DNA from 4 places in the Brevibacillus sp. genome. Region 4 is predicted to be linked to each of the others. Evidence: riboswitches for the same ligand, from Rfam matches in the RefSeq annotation. Region 4 holds a riboswitch; each other region holds the start of a gene.
What was found. A riboswitch is a leader RNA that binds a small molecule or an ion and turns the genes downstream of it on or off. The one in region 4 is predicted to bind cyclic di-GMP.

Region 1 (3,493 bases), on a different contig from region 4:
CAAGGCTTATCACACACTATCCTCCAATGTGCGACATTTCCACCTTGGGACGTTTTACGAGGCCAGGCGTCTCATCCAGCCGCTCTTCTGAATATCGTTCATCGCGCTTGCTCCAGATCGTCTGAATCTGCGCTCTGATCTCATCGTCGCTCGCTCCGTTTCGCAGCGGCTCGCGCAAGTCTTCTCCCGCAGAAGCGAACAAGCAGTTGTACATTTTGCCCTCTGCGGACAGCCTGGCGCGGGTACAGGTGGAGCAAAAAGCTTGCGTCACAGAAGAAATCAGCCCGATCTCCTGATCCCCGTCCTCGTAGCGATAGCGCGAAGCGACCTCCCCGAAGTAATTTGCCTCGATCGGAACAAGCGGCATCTCCTGGTGAATCATGCCGACGATTTCGCTGGACGGCACGACCTGATCCAGCTTCCAGCCATTGGAGTTTCCGACATCCATAAATTCAATGAAGCGCAAAGTATGCCCCTGCTCGCGGAAGTATTTGGCCATCGGCAAAATATCTTGGTCATTCACTCCCCGCTGCACGACCATGTTGATTTTCACGCCAAGACCTGCTTCAGCCGCCGCCCGTATGCCGTCCAGCACGGCTTCTACCGGATAGCCCCTGCCGTTCAATGTGCCGAACCGCTCGTTGTCCAGACTGTCGAGACTGACTGTCACGCGGTCAAGTCCTGCTTCCTTCAGAGCCTGCGCGTGGCGGACGAGCAACGAACCGTTGGTGGTCATAGCGATGTCGTGAATACCTGCTACTTTTTTTATCATTTCAATTAACACAGGCAAGCCTCTGCGCATGAGCGGCTCTCCACCTGTAATTCTGATTTTCTGGACGCCAAGCGAGGCGAAAATGTCGGTCAGGCGAACAATCTCTTCAAATGAAAGCAGCTTGTGCTGCGGCAAAAACTCAAAGTCCGGTCCAAAAATTTCCGCAGGCATGCAGTATCTGCAACGAAAATTGCATTTGTCTGTCACGGAAATACGCAAATCGCGGAGAGGGCGATTTCGTGTATCAACGAGTGGCGACTGCTCTGGCATTGGCTGTCACTCTCCTTTTTCCTAGCGTATCATATCCACGATCGGGCGTAATAGCTTTCCTGCACTTTCGCCTGGTTGTTCCTATGCAAAACCATAATATTTTGCTTGAAAGTGTAAATAGCTCATTTTTGCTATTCCCTTTTTCAATTAATATAAGCTAATATGACTATATATTGTGAAATTGTATAACTGAAAGTGGAAGCGATGATCAGCGATTTGTATGTGGGCACTTGAATGGCTGGGAGTGAGTAGTGCAACCGACCCTATTATTGCTGTAGGGTCGGTTTATTTTATCCCAGAACATTTGTCGTGTCCACTATCGCCAATTCACTCACCAAAGCACCATTGACGTATGCTCTCTTCCCCCGTTTTGAAGCGAACGACTAAAAAAGAGAAAAGCAAAGAATCCGGAGGTCTGCATGCCATTTTTTACGAAGAAAACAAAGCCATGGACAGAGTACGTAAAATCCTCTCACACGACTGACATCGATCAAGTAGGAGAACGAGTAAAGGAGCGCTTGTCCTTTTTAGGGGTGGATCAAGACACGCTCGCCCATGTCAAAAATGCTGCCGAAACGCTTTCGCCCTTTAAAGCGAAGATTGTCGACCAATTTTACGGCGCAATCACGGCTGTTGATCAATTGCAAAAACTGATTCTCGACCACTCAACACTAGGAAAATTGAAACACACATTGGAGTTGTATCTTGAACAGTTTCTGCAGGCGAATGTGGATTACGAATACGTGAAGACGAGAATTGTGATTGGACAAGTTCACAGCCGCATTCATCTGACAGCCGATCATTTTATCTCCGCTCATCATATGTTGATTCAGATCATGACATCGATCTTGATGGAAAAATGGAGCCATCAGCCGCATCAAATGATGCAAATGGTCACATCCGTCCAAAAACTGGCAGCGTTCGATCAGCAACTGATCGTGGAAGTATATATGGAAGAGACGTTCAAATCATTTTTGTTCGGCATCTCCGACATGTTGAATCATATGACACAGCTCGATACGACCAAACAGCTCATCTCGGGCATGGACGAACAAATTGAGGAAAGCCACAGCGTGACAGCAGCTACGGAAGAAATGAGCGCTTCCATTCAGGAAGTGGCCAACCACGCTATCAAGGTGGCGGAAGGAACGGACGATGCCGTCCACTCCGCAGAACAGAGCAGGCAGATCATCAATGCCGCGCTGGGAGACATCCGCCAAGTCGGGCGCGTCTTCGAAGAGGTCATGGGCCGCGTCAACAAGCTCGATCAGGAGATTCACCAGACCCAGGATGTCGTGCATATTATTCGGGAAATCGCCGAGCAAACGAATCTGCTCGCCCTCAACGCCAGTATCGAGGCTGCGCGGGCAGGCGACCAGGGGCGCGGCTTCGCGGTTGTCGCCTCGGAAGTTCGCAAATTGGCCGAGCATACAAAAGAACAAATCAGCCAAATTACAACCAATATGGCATCGTTGCAGCATGTCTCCAATCAGGTGACCCAGCAAATGGACGATACAGGCAAACTGGTTGAGCGCTGTGTGAGTGAGGCCCAATACGCTGACGTCGCCTTGAACAAAATTGTGACCGCGATGCAGGAAATCAGCCAATCGACCTCGCAAATTGCCGCCATGACCGAGGAGCAGGCTTCTTCCGTAACGGACATTGCCCGCCGCAACTCCACGATCTTTGACTTGAGCGCGCATTCGCAGGAAATCGCCAAGGATACGGCCCAGCTGATTTTGGAATTGAGCCGAAAAATGGACGATTACCGCAAAACATTCTTTACGATCAACGTCAAGCTCAGCTCGAAAGACATCGTCCGCGTGGCAAAAACCGACCATCTTCTGTGGAAATGGAAAATTTACAACATGTTTTTGGGCTTGGAGCACTTGAACGCAAGCGAAATGGGCTCCCACCACACATGCCGTCTCGGGAACTGGTACTATGGCGAGTTGTCTGCCCAAGTGCGAAACAATCCGATCTTCAAAAAGCTTGAGGAGCCGCACCGGATGGTTCATGCTTACGCCAAGCAAGCCGTCGAGCAGTACCAGGCTCAAGATCTGGCGGGAGCGCAGCAAACGTATCTCTTGCTCCAGGAGGCATCGAGCGAGGTCGTCTCCCTGTTGTCCCGCCTGGAATCCGCTCTGTAATTTCCTTTCACGAATCACGAAAAAAGCAAAAAGGGCAGTTCTCTTCATCGCGGAAGAGACTGCCCTTTTTCATGACCGTTTTGTTGTTTTTACTTCATTTCGTTGATTTCAGCGCGGATTTTTTCCACGAAGGCATCCACAGTCATGGCACCTTCGTCGCCTACGCCGCGTCTGCGAACAGACAGTGTGCCGTCAGCCATCTCTTTTTCACCGATGACCAGCATGTACGGGATTTTTTGCACTTGCGCTTCGCGGATTTTGTAGCCGATTTTTTCGTTGCGCGCATCCAGCTCCACGCGGA
Region 2 (3,493 bases), on a different contig from region 4:
ATGTAGAGGGACTGAGCTAAGCAACACAAAGGCAAAAAGCTGACACGGGCAACAAAGTGTCAGCTTTTTTTCGCGCTTAGGCAGAGCTAAACAAGCCTGCAAACCCGGTTGTAGTTGATCATGGGAGCTTTCTTTCGTTATCATAGAAGAGAACACCTATCTGTTTTGGAGGTTTTGCTGGAAACCAAAATTCTACCAAAAACAGACGGTGTTTTTCTATTTTTTTCTCGAAAGTTGGGAAAATTGCCTCAGATTATCGGTTGCATAGCGGAAAGGAGGCTCACAGCTACTCATTCATCCATCTTTTCCATACTTCTAAGATGAAGAGGAAGGTGCCATGTGGATCAAAAAACATTGATTACCAAGCAGCGCAATAAAATTGTCATTTGCATTGGATGGCTTATGGTAGTACTGCAAGTAGCGATCGATATAACACGAGGTTTAAGCCTTGCTTTTGTCATTCAGTGGTTCGTGTTTGCCGGGATTTGTTTGCTGCTGATGTGGATGAACCGCGCAGCGAAAACCATTTTGCTCATTCCGTATGTCTTGGTTGGCGTCCTTTCTCTTATTTGTGTTATGCATTTGCTTACTTTTCCCCGGACAGCCGAGAGGAGTATGCTAAATTTGTTCGAGTACCTCGCTCTTGTATCTCTTTATCCCAACTATCGCCCTGTTATTGCGATGTCAGTTGTAGCCATCATTACTGCGAATCTAGGTCAATATCTGAATGTTTATGCAGATGCAAATAATGTTCCGCTCGTCGTGGTTGCCATCATCACGATCTATGTCGCAAAGCTTAACGAGAACGTGTATTTGCAAGCGGAAAGCCGGCATAAGGAAACGCTGTTTGCTAAACAGCAAATCGAGCAAATTTTTGGTAAGGTGTTACATTCGGTGGAGACGCTTAAACAATTCAGCTTGTCGCTAAAAGATAATGTCCTTTTTACGGAACGCGTCTCTCGGGAAGTATTGACGTCTTTTTCCGAGGTGGCTAAAGGCGTGCAACTGCAGGCAGCAAGTGTCGGCGATATCTCCAACTCCGTACAAGATTCAAATCATGGAGTTCAGCGAGTAGCCGCCAGTTCGCAGCGCATGAAAGATTTAACATTAGCGACTGTGAAGGTAACGGAAGAAGGAAATGAACAGGTGTCGACGCTAACGAAACAAATGGCTCATATCAGTACGATCATCGATAAAACCGTGACGTTGATGAACGAGCTTCATGAACGAAATCAGCAAATCGGTTCTGTTCTTTCCAAGATTAGCGAGATCTCCAACCAAACCAACCTGCTGGCCTTGAATGCTGCCATCGAAGCAGCGCGTGCGGGAGAGCACGGGCGGGGTTTTGCCGTGGTTTCTGATGAAGTGAGGAAGCTGGCTGTCCATTCACAGCAATCGACGGAAGAAATAGCAGGCATATTGGTGGATATCCAAAATAAGACAAGCGACCTTGCCAAGCAAATCATTACCGGACAAGCCGCTGTTGTAGACAGTCAAAACGCTGCGCAGCACACAGAATCCATACTAAAACAAATTACAAATAACGCGAATAGCGTTGTGATTCAAGCGGGCGAGGTTGAGACGCTCATTCATGCGTTGGAGAATGGCTCGCTGCGGATTGTGGATGAAATCACCCAGATTTATAGCGTAACGGAACAATCGAGTGCGTCTGTAGAGCAAGTATTGGCGAGTGTAGACGAACAAACAGAACGGATTGAACAAATTGTGGCAAGCTTTAGAGAGTTGGAGCTGCTTACCGATACGTTAAGCAGCTTGGCTGTGGAGTCTGGGAAGTAGCTATGATCTGATAGCATCCCCTTTAAGTAGACATGGTGTGAAAAGCGCACAATGGTTTACTTGGAGGGGCTTTTTTGTAATTTTATGCAAGAAAAGTAGTTTAGCTATCAAACAAATCGGGTAAAGATTTCGTGTGGAAAAAAATCCAAGGCATTATTTGAAAGTTAACCCACATTTTTACTTTCGTGTGCTATAGTAAATTTATAAACAAAATACGACAAAAAATGACAAAGGCAAACCTGTTGAAAGGCAGGGACGCAAAGCCACGGGTCTAAGGCAAGCAGATTGCATTTCTCTGCTGCTACGATAGCCGGGTTGCCATGCCGAACGCAAAAAGGCTGTCCGGGTGGCAGTCTTTTTTGTTGTGAAAAAAAGGATAGGAGGTACACCGTGTGATGGAATCAAGTCTAAAGAAAAAGTTAATTGTCGTTATGTGCCTGCTTTTGATCATCAGCTTGGGCACGGTATGCGGGGCCAGCTACTACAGCTCTTCGCAATTGCTATCATCGAGCCTGGACAAAGAAGCGGAACTGACAGCCAGCAATCTATCCATCCGTATCGACAGCTTCTTCCAGGAAAAAATCGGAATCGTGGAAACAGTCGGGGAGATGATGTCCTCAGACAACAATTTCGAGCATGACTTGAGGCTGATTCAGGAAGCGCAAAAGAAAAACCCTGAGTTTGAAACGTTTTTCTTTTCCTATGACTTGAGCGGCAAAAAGGTCATCAACTTCAAAGGAGAGGAAACCAATCCTTCCGACCGTCCGCATTTTCAGGAAGCAGGAAAAGGCGAAGGGAAAATCATCGTATCCGAGCCGGTTGTTTCCCAACGGACAGGCAATAACATTGTGACGGTCATTTTGCCATTGATGAAAGACAACCGCCAATACGGCTATGTCGGCTCTACTATCCCAATCAATGAGATTCAAAAAACGGTTTCCGAAGAGAAATTCGGGCACAGCGGCTATGCTTTTCTCGTCAGCAAAAAAGGAACGTATATCTGGCATCCGAATAGCGAGTTTATTTTGAAGCAATCCGTGCTGGAAAGCGACATTCCTGAGCTGAAAACGGCATTTGAAGCGACGCAGCAAGGCGGGCATGGAATTATTCAATACCAGCAGGAGCAAACGGCGCAGTTCTCCTCGTACGCATCGACGAAACTGAACTGGGGCGTATTCATCACGGCTCCGGTCAAAGATTTGCACGCTCCGGTAAATGAGCTGTCGATCAAGCTGCTTGCGATTTCACTGGTTGTGTTGGCGCTCGGGATCATTTTCGTATACTGGCTGTCTGTTCGCCTGGTGAAACCGATTCAGCGTCTGAACCAAGTGGTCAATGTGGTGGCGCAAGGGAATCTCACGCAGACCGTTACGGTAGACGGCAAGGATGAGCTTGCGGTGCTTTCCCGTGACTTCAACCAGACTGTTGCGCACTTGAAAGGTCTGATTGAGGGGGTATCGCAATCTTCCGAGCAGGTGCTGCGCTTTACTCAGGAAGTATCGGCAGGCATTGAGCATGCGACGGAAAACGTCAATCGCATCGGGCAATCGATCAATCAAATTGCAGGCGGAGCGGAAGCGCAGGCGACCAGCTCCAAAGATGTCGCGCTGTCCATGAATGATATGGCAGCAGGGATCGTGAAAATCGCCGAGACATCTGCGCATGTTTCCGAGGCGGCGCGCGAGGCTTCGGAACA
Region 3 (3,493 bases), on a different contig from region 4:
AACCAAAAGCCCGATGAACATGGCTGGCAAGGCGAAATCAAGCCCCAGCCCTTCCGGATTGGCAATCCATTGCCCAAAATAGGCGCCTGCCAGGTTGGCGACGATCCAGTTCAAATAAGCCGTCACATTCAAACCGTGCATCCATTTTTCGTCGATCTGTTTTTTCTTCGCCGCTTCGTTAATGGCAACCCCGAATGTTTCGTCCGTCAACAGCGAGCCTACCAGCATGTTCTTGAACGCTGACAAATGGCGAAAATAAGGAGAGAGAGCCGCACTCAGCAAAATATGGCGCAAATTCACAAACAAAATCGTAATGATAATTCCTGTAGCCGAGCTGCCCGCCGCGATCATGCCTGCCGCGATGAACTGTGCAGAGCCTGCGTACAGCAAAATGCTCATCAAAGCAATTTCCATGATGCTCAGCCCAGCCGTCTTTTCCAGGACACCTGCCGCAAATCCGATGCTCAAATAACCGAGCAAGGTCGGAATGCAATCTTTGACCCCCTGCATGAAGCTTCCCTGATCTCTTGCGTTCGACAACGTTTCTACGTGCAGTTGCTCTCGCCCCACTGTTCTCCCTCTCTCTCTTTTTCACTGCTGGTTAAGAAAGCTTTTTCCCGTAACCACCTGGTAAAGATCCGGTTTGTTTCGCCAAAGCGTCTCGACTTTTTCCGGTCCCAGCACCTTTGTCACTTCTGCAAACATAATGTCGTGGCGAATGTACTCGACAGCCACCAAAACGAGAGCCGGGTCCTTCGTTTTGACGGCCCAGGCAGCCGTATTTGGCGCAAAATTGGCGATCAGGACTTCCTCCAAATCTCGCGCCACGATCGTGAGATGCCCGCCCATGCGCTCTTCTGCGACATCTGGCGCCATGTAGTCATGGTGATACGTCGTTCCCACCCGCGTCTGTGCTTGCCCAAACAGCACGGTAAAAACAGAAATGCCTGCCTCTGTGCACGCATCTACACTTTCCTGGATAGCCGGCACCTGCGGCTCCCAGATCGACAGCCATACTTCTCCTGTCGCCTGCTTGATCATTTGCCGCATCTCCGTCAGCACCAGTTCGTCGCCGCTGATCCGGCGAATCACATCGACTTCTTGCTCAGACTCCAAAGCGGACAAGCTTTTTTCCAAATAGTCGAAGGACTGCTCGAACTGTCCACGCAATCTGCGAATCAACTCTCTGGCCGCAAGCGGCGCGTAAGTCACAGGCTCTGAAGGCACCGTATAGACCGCCCCTTTTTCCAGCAGCTTGCCTATGACCTCGTAAATCATCGAGCGCGGTACGCCGGAGCGCTTGCTGATTTCGTATCCGGTAATCGGAGAATGCTTCAACAAGCCAATGTAAGCCTTGCACTCGTATTGGGAAAAACCGAGCTTTTGCAACTCTTTGTAAATGTCGTCCATATCGTCCTCTTTAGTCGTTAGTCTTATACTCACTATAATGCCTCTCCCGCCAAACATGCAACAAAAAAAGCCCTCGGCATTCGAGAGCTTTTTTCACACATGCTGTTAAGCGATTTCTTTCACTTTAATATAAGAAACGTTTCGCACATTGATGACGATGTCGTCGTACTGGAGCCATCCATCTTTCTGGTTGGCGACCATCTGGATGATCTCTTCCGGTTCTGTCGTCTCAATGCGGATCACTTCTCCCCCTGAAAAGTGAAATTCGATTGTTTTCGTCTCTGCCATCCTCTCATCCCTCCTCTTCTCTCTATCTTTATCGGATGGATGGTAAAATTTTGTTACGCTACTCTTACCGTTACCTTAATTCTGACTATTTTTATAAAGAATTGGTTATTTTTACCCTACCAAAACTTGACAAGACTGTTTCTTTTGGATTATATTTTGCATGATTCGACATGACTATACATTTTTCGCAAACTGAATGACAAAGGCAAAGTCATCGAAAGGTGGCGACGCAAAACCACGGGTCTAAAGTCTTCGACCATGACAGCCGGGTTGCCATACATCATGTGCGTAATTGTGCGATGATGGTGACTGAAGGCTGTTCCCGTGTGTGGAATGGCCTTTTTTGTGTGAAAAACGTCTCGACGTTTTTCAGGAAATTGGATGTGGCCGCTTGCGGTCAACAAAACGGTCATGGCCGTTTTGTGTGCAATCTCATAGAAAGGAGGCGCCAGTCCATCTATCAACAGTAAACTTGTACATGAAAAATCAAAAGAGAGATAAAAATGGAGTGGAGTATTATGTACAAACTGGTTGATTCAGTAGAGTCTTTGGCGAGTTTTCACCAAATCAAGGAGAGCGTTTGGACCTCCATGGGCTTTGAAATGGAATACGTCAAAAATGGTTCCGATGCTTATTTGCTATTGTCAGAAGATGACGAAGCAGGCGGTACTTTTGAATTTACGCCACATGAAAAATCTTCTGCTTTTCTCCGCGATTTGTTTCAGGACGTGTTGAGCGCCGATATGAAAGTGGTGGAAGTAGACAGTTTCGCCGTCTTGCCGAAATACCGCGGAAAACTGGGACGTTGGGGCGTTGCCCTCATGATCGATTATGCTGAAAAACACGGTTATACGCATGCAGTCGGTTTAGCAGACCCGGCTTTTTTTCAGTTGATTAATACAAAATACAACGTCAAAGCGACACAAGTGAAGGATATGGTCTATTACAAAGGGGCGAACGCCATCCCGACCATTTTTCACCTGCAGGAAGCCTATACAAGCAAGGACCATCCCGCATTTTCCTGGTATCAAACGCTTTGCAAACAAATAAAAGTTGAGGTTAGCTGACATGGAACTTTTACAAAGAAGAAATAATTGGGTCGTCATTGTTTTTGCAAGCATCATTACCGTGGTGCAAATCGTGAATCTCATCATGGGAGTGCCGATTTCCTTCGTCTTGACTGTGCTCGGTATTTTGTACGGAGTGCTGGCGCCGTTCGCGTATTTGTCCAATCGTCCGGCGTGGCGCGACAAAATGGCTCCATTCATGAAGTTTTTCAACTTCGCGGTAATCGGCATCTTCATGTTCATAATTACCGGGCTTGATCCTTGGCTGGTCAATATTATGACCATCATGTTCTTCGTAGCCGTCATGGGGATTTATCAGGACAGGCTGATCAACATTTTGACGATCGTGGCAGCGCTCGGGATCGTCACGTACTACTTCCTGACAAATGGCGAGGCGATTTTTTATACCTCCAATCCGGTTCATTTGATGTACTACCTGCTTACCTTCTGCTTCGTATCGGCAACAAGCATGATGCACGCGATATTCAACAACAGACTGCAACAGGAGAGCGAAGAACAGAAGCAGCAGGCGATCGCTTCCAAAGAATCGCTGCAACGCATTTTGGATCAGATCAACGAATCGCTCAGCTCTGTGCAGGAATACCAGGAGAATCTGAACAAGGTGACGGATGGCGTGAATGTCCGGGCAGTTGAAACCGTCGCTTCCCTTCAGGAAATCATGCGCTCCTTCTCTGTGCAAACCGACAACACAAACGAGCTGCGCCGCG
Region 4 (3,493 bases):
CGCGGAGTATTTTCCATCTCGCACTCGCTGATGACCCAATCGTACAGTGGACGATGGTCTTCAAATTCAAGTGAACAGAGCGAGTGGGTAACGCCTTCAATCGCATCTTCCAGCGGATGGGCGTAGTCGTACATCGGGTAGATGCACCATTTGTCGCCTGTGTTGTGATGGGTCGCATGAGAAATACGATAAATCACCGGATCGCGCATGTTGATGTTCGGAGAGCTCATATCGATTTTCGCACGCAACACTTTTTCCCCGTCCTTGAACTCGCCATTGCGCATGCGAGCAAACAGGTCGAGGTTTTCCTCCACAGAGCGGTTGCGGAACGGGCTGTCTACCCCTGGTTCTGTCAAAGTTCCGCGCAGCTTGCGCATTTCTTCGGCAGGCAAATCATCCACGTAGGCTTTGCCCTTTTGGATCAGCAACACCGCACGCTTGTACATTTCTTCAAAGTAATCCGATGCAAAAAACAGCCCGTCCCATTCAAAGCCGAGCCACTGTACATCTGTTTTGATTGCTTCCACGTACTCTGTGTCTTCTTTCACCGGATTGGTATCGTCAAAACGGAGGTGGGCCTTTCCTTTGAACTCGCTTGCCAGCTCAAAGTTGAGGCAGATGGCTTTTGCATGTCCAATATGAAGATACCCGTTCGGTTCCGGCGGAAAGCGGGTAATGACTTCCTTGACCTTGCCTTCTTGCAAGTCGTCAATCACGATATTGCGGATAAAATTGGATGACGCTACCTTGTTTTCCAATGAAATCAACCTTTCACTTCACCTTTACATTCCATAATACTGATTCTCTTCCCAGAGTTCAACAAAATCGGGCCGTTGTCCGGCCCGCTGTCTCTACCATTCCTGCTCTTTTTGCCATTGGGATTGCGGCTGGCAGTACAACGAAATGATAGAGTCGAGGGAACGACGCTGCTCGGTTATGCCGCGAATAATTTTCAAATGCTTGGGTCGAACCAGGTGGAGCAGCGGCTGTTCAACATGATTGAACCGGGCGAAAGCTTCAGCTGCAACCTCATCCCACTGCCGATAATAGCGCAGCAAGTCATCAGGCATCACCCGCGATCGATTCGTGCCCGGCTCCGGCAAGCAATCAAACGGTTCATCCAGATTCAGCGTACCGTAATCATCGGTCAGCTCTTCCCCCGGCAAAATGTCTCTGGCAGCCAGCTCCAAGTCGTACATCGTCGCCACGCAGGTCGCATGGAAGCTGTGGTTCACAAATCGGGCCTTATCCCAGCACAAGATGTATTTTCCAAACTGATTTTTGAAGGAATACTTCTGCACATCCTGCTTTCTCAATGGGTCCAGTTTTTCCACATATGCCGGGTCCAATACCTGATCCAGGTCATCCTGTGCCCAGACAATCGTGCCTTTCGGGATCAATTTTGTCGCAAAAACACCGTACCCGATTTCATCGTTGATATAGCGAAGCTCCGTATCGGGATGCATCATGGCCTTGATTCACTCCTTGGCAAATGTGCGTTTTTACCATCATAAGCAGTTCGGCCAATAGTGGTGTGTGAATGTCGGGAAAAACGCACAACTCCCTGTTCCTCCCTTTTTTTCTAGATTAAAAAAATTTTTCTTATTTACCCCAATCGACAAATAGTCTATATTATTGACAAACGGATGATTAGGAAAATTTTCCTGTAACAATTGAATCAGTTTTCTATTATCAACTGGATGCGTTACCCATTGATATCGAAACGGCAAACCCGGGGAAATCCGGCGACGCAAAGCTAGAGGGGCTACCTCCGCACAAGCGGGCATGCCAGCCAGCTACCGAAGTATTGGTGTAGGACAAGACCAATGATCCTATATCATTGGTCTTTTTTTGCGCAACAATTGTCTATTTTTGTCCATTTATGTATTTATGTGTAAAAATATTCATTTTCAGTTAAGGAGGTGAGGCTGCGAAAAGCTGTCGGATTGTTGGAATCGTTCATCAAACATACAAGGAGGCTTCATACGATGTCATTCTGGAAGAAACTTTCTACTGTCGCATTGACTACTGCAATCGGCCTGGCAACCCTGTCTCCGGTTCAAGCAGCTAATCGGCCAACATCAATGTCGCCAAACGCAATGGTAACAACACCACACTATCTGGCTACAGCAGCAGCCCTGAAAACATTGGAAGACGGCGGCAACGCTGTAGATGCCGCCATCACCGCCGCTTCTACTCTCGCCGTCGTCTACCCGCATTACACAACGATCGGCGGAGATAACTTCTGGCTCATCTACAACGCCAAGACCAAGGAACTGAAAGCGCTGAACGGCAGCGGACGAGCTGGCGAAAAAGCAACGATCGACTACTACAAAGGCAAAGGCTACGAAAAAATCCCTTCCCGCGGCTACGAGTCTGCCAATACGGTGCCAGGCGTTGTTTCCGGCTGGTGGGAAGCGTACAACTACGCGCACAAAAGCATGGGCAACAACAAGCTTCCGTGGCACAGGCTGCTCGAACCGGCGATCGGATACGCTGAAAATGGATATCCCGTCTCACCGAACCAGGTTTATTGGACAAAATACGCCATCGATCCGAACGATAACGATTTGAAAAACCTCCAGCGCTTTGAAGGGTTCCGCAAAACCTTCCTGAAGCCGAACGGAGAGCCGTATGCGCCTGGCGAAATCCTCAAGCAAAAGGACCTGGCCAAAACTTTGCAAATCATTGCGAAAAAAGGAGCAGACGGATTTTACAAAGGCGAAGTCGCCAAAAAAATCGTAGCGGATATGCAGAAAAACGGCGGGCTGCTCACCTTGAAAGACTTTGAAAAACACACCTCCACATGGGCAGAACCGATTACAGTCGACTACCGCGGCTACAAGGCTTACAACGTACCGCCCAACTCCCAGGGCATGGCTTCGCTCTCGATCTTGAACGTGTTGAACAACTTCGACCTCAAGAGCATGGGCGAAGGGACGCCGGACTACTACCACACGATTGTAGAAGCCACCAAGCAAGCTTTTGCCGACCGTGACAAATGGCTGACAGACCCTGCTTTCGTCGACATTCCGGTGGACGAGCTGTTGTCCAAGCAACACGGCAAAGATTTGGCAGCACGCATCGATATGAAGCAAGCGGCAAAAGCAGTAGAGCCGCTCGATCCAAAAGGGGACACTACTTGGTTTGGCGTCGTGGACAAGGACGGCAACGCCGTTTCGATCATCCAGAGCCACTATTTTGACTGGGGTTCCGGTATCGTAGCGAAAGACACTGGCGTCCTGTTGCAAAACCGTGGAAGCTACTTCTCTCTCGATCCGAAACACATTAACCACCTGGAGCCTGGAAAGCGCACCTTCCATACGATTAACCCTGCCATGCTCTTCAAAGGGGACAAGCCTTACCTGCTTTACGGAACACAAGGCGGCGAAGGACAGCCACAAACGCAAGCGGCTCTCGTAACGCGTATTGTCGACTTCGGTTTCAGCGTACAGGATGCGATCGAAGCTCCAAGATGGCTGCACGGACGCAA

Region 1: another riboswitch for cyclic di-GMP. It lies ahead of DEP07_RS26265 (methyl-accepting chemotaxis protein); the one in region 4 lies ahead of ggt (gamma-glutamyltransferase).
Region 2: another riboswitch for cyclic di-GMP. It lies ahead of DEP07_RS12680 (methyl-accepting chemotaxis protein); the one in region 4 lies ahead of ggt (gamma-glutamyltransferase).
Region 3: another riboswitch for cyclic di-GMP. It lies ahead of DEP07_RS08060 (GNAT family N-acetyltransferase); the one in region 4 lies ahead of ggt (gamma-glutamyltransferase).

The regions. Positions count from the first base shown of each region.
Region 1 covers NZ_DOTK01000089.1:113,962-117,454, reverse strand. The annotation lists gene moaA (GTP 3',8-cyclase MoaA) at 17-1,042, opposite strand; cyclic di-GMP riboswitch class II at 1,231-1,313, shown strand; gene DEP07_RS26265 (methyl-accepting chemotaxis protein) at 1,462-3,192, shown strand; gene thrS (threonine--tRNA ligase) at 3,282-3,493, opposite strand, start outside.
Region 2 covers NZ_DOTK01000043.1:45,783-49,275, forward strand. The annotation lists gene DEP07_RS12670 (formate--tetrahydrofolate ligase) at 1-20, shown strand, start outside; gene DEP07_RS12675 (methyl-accepting chemotaxis protein) at 340-1,797, shown strand; cyclic di-GMP riboswitch class I at 2,020-2,120, shown strand; gene DEP07_RS12680 (methyl-accepting chemotaxis protein) at 2,193-3,493, shown strand, end outside.
Region 3 covers NZ_DOTK01000033.1:38,254-41,746, forward strand. The annotation lists gene DEP07_RS08045 (AzlC family ABC transporter permease) at 1-510, opposite strand, end outside; gene DEP07_RS08050 (TrmB family transcriptional regulator) at 592-1,410, opposite strand; gene DEP07_RS08055 (hypothetical protein) at 1,516-1,698, opposite strand; cyclic di-GMP riboswitch class I at 1,893-1,976, shown strand; gene DEP07_RS08060 (GNAT family N-acetyltransferase) at 2,217-2,765, shown strand; gene DEP07_RS08065 (methyl-accepting chemotaxis protein) at 2,767-3,493, shown strand, end outside.
Region 4 covers NZ_DOTK01000049.1:260,669-264,161, forward strand. The annotation lists gene DEP07_RS16450 (glutamine--tRNA ligase/YqeY domain fusion protein) at 1-767, opposite strand, end outside; gene DEP07_RS16455 (SET domain-containing protein) at 852-1,469, opposite strand; cyclic di-GMP riboswitch class I at 1,716-1,804, shown strand; gene ggt (gamma-glutamyltransferase) at 1,989-3,493, shown strand, end outside.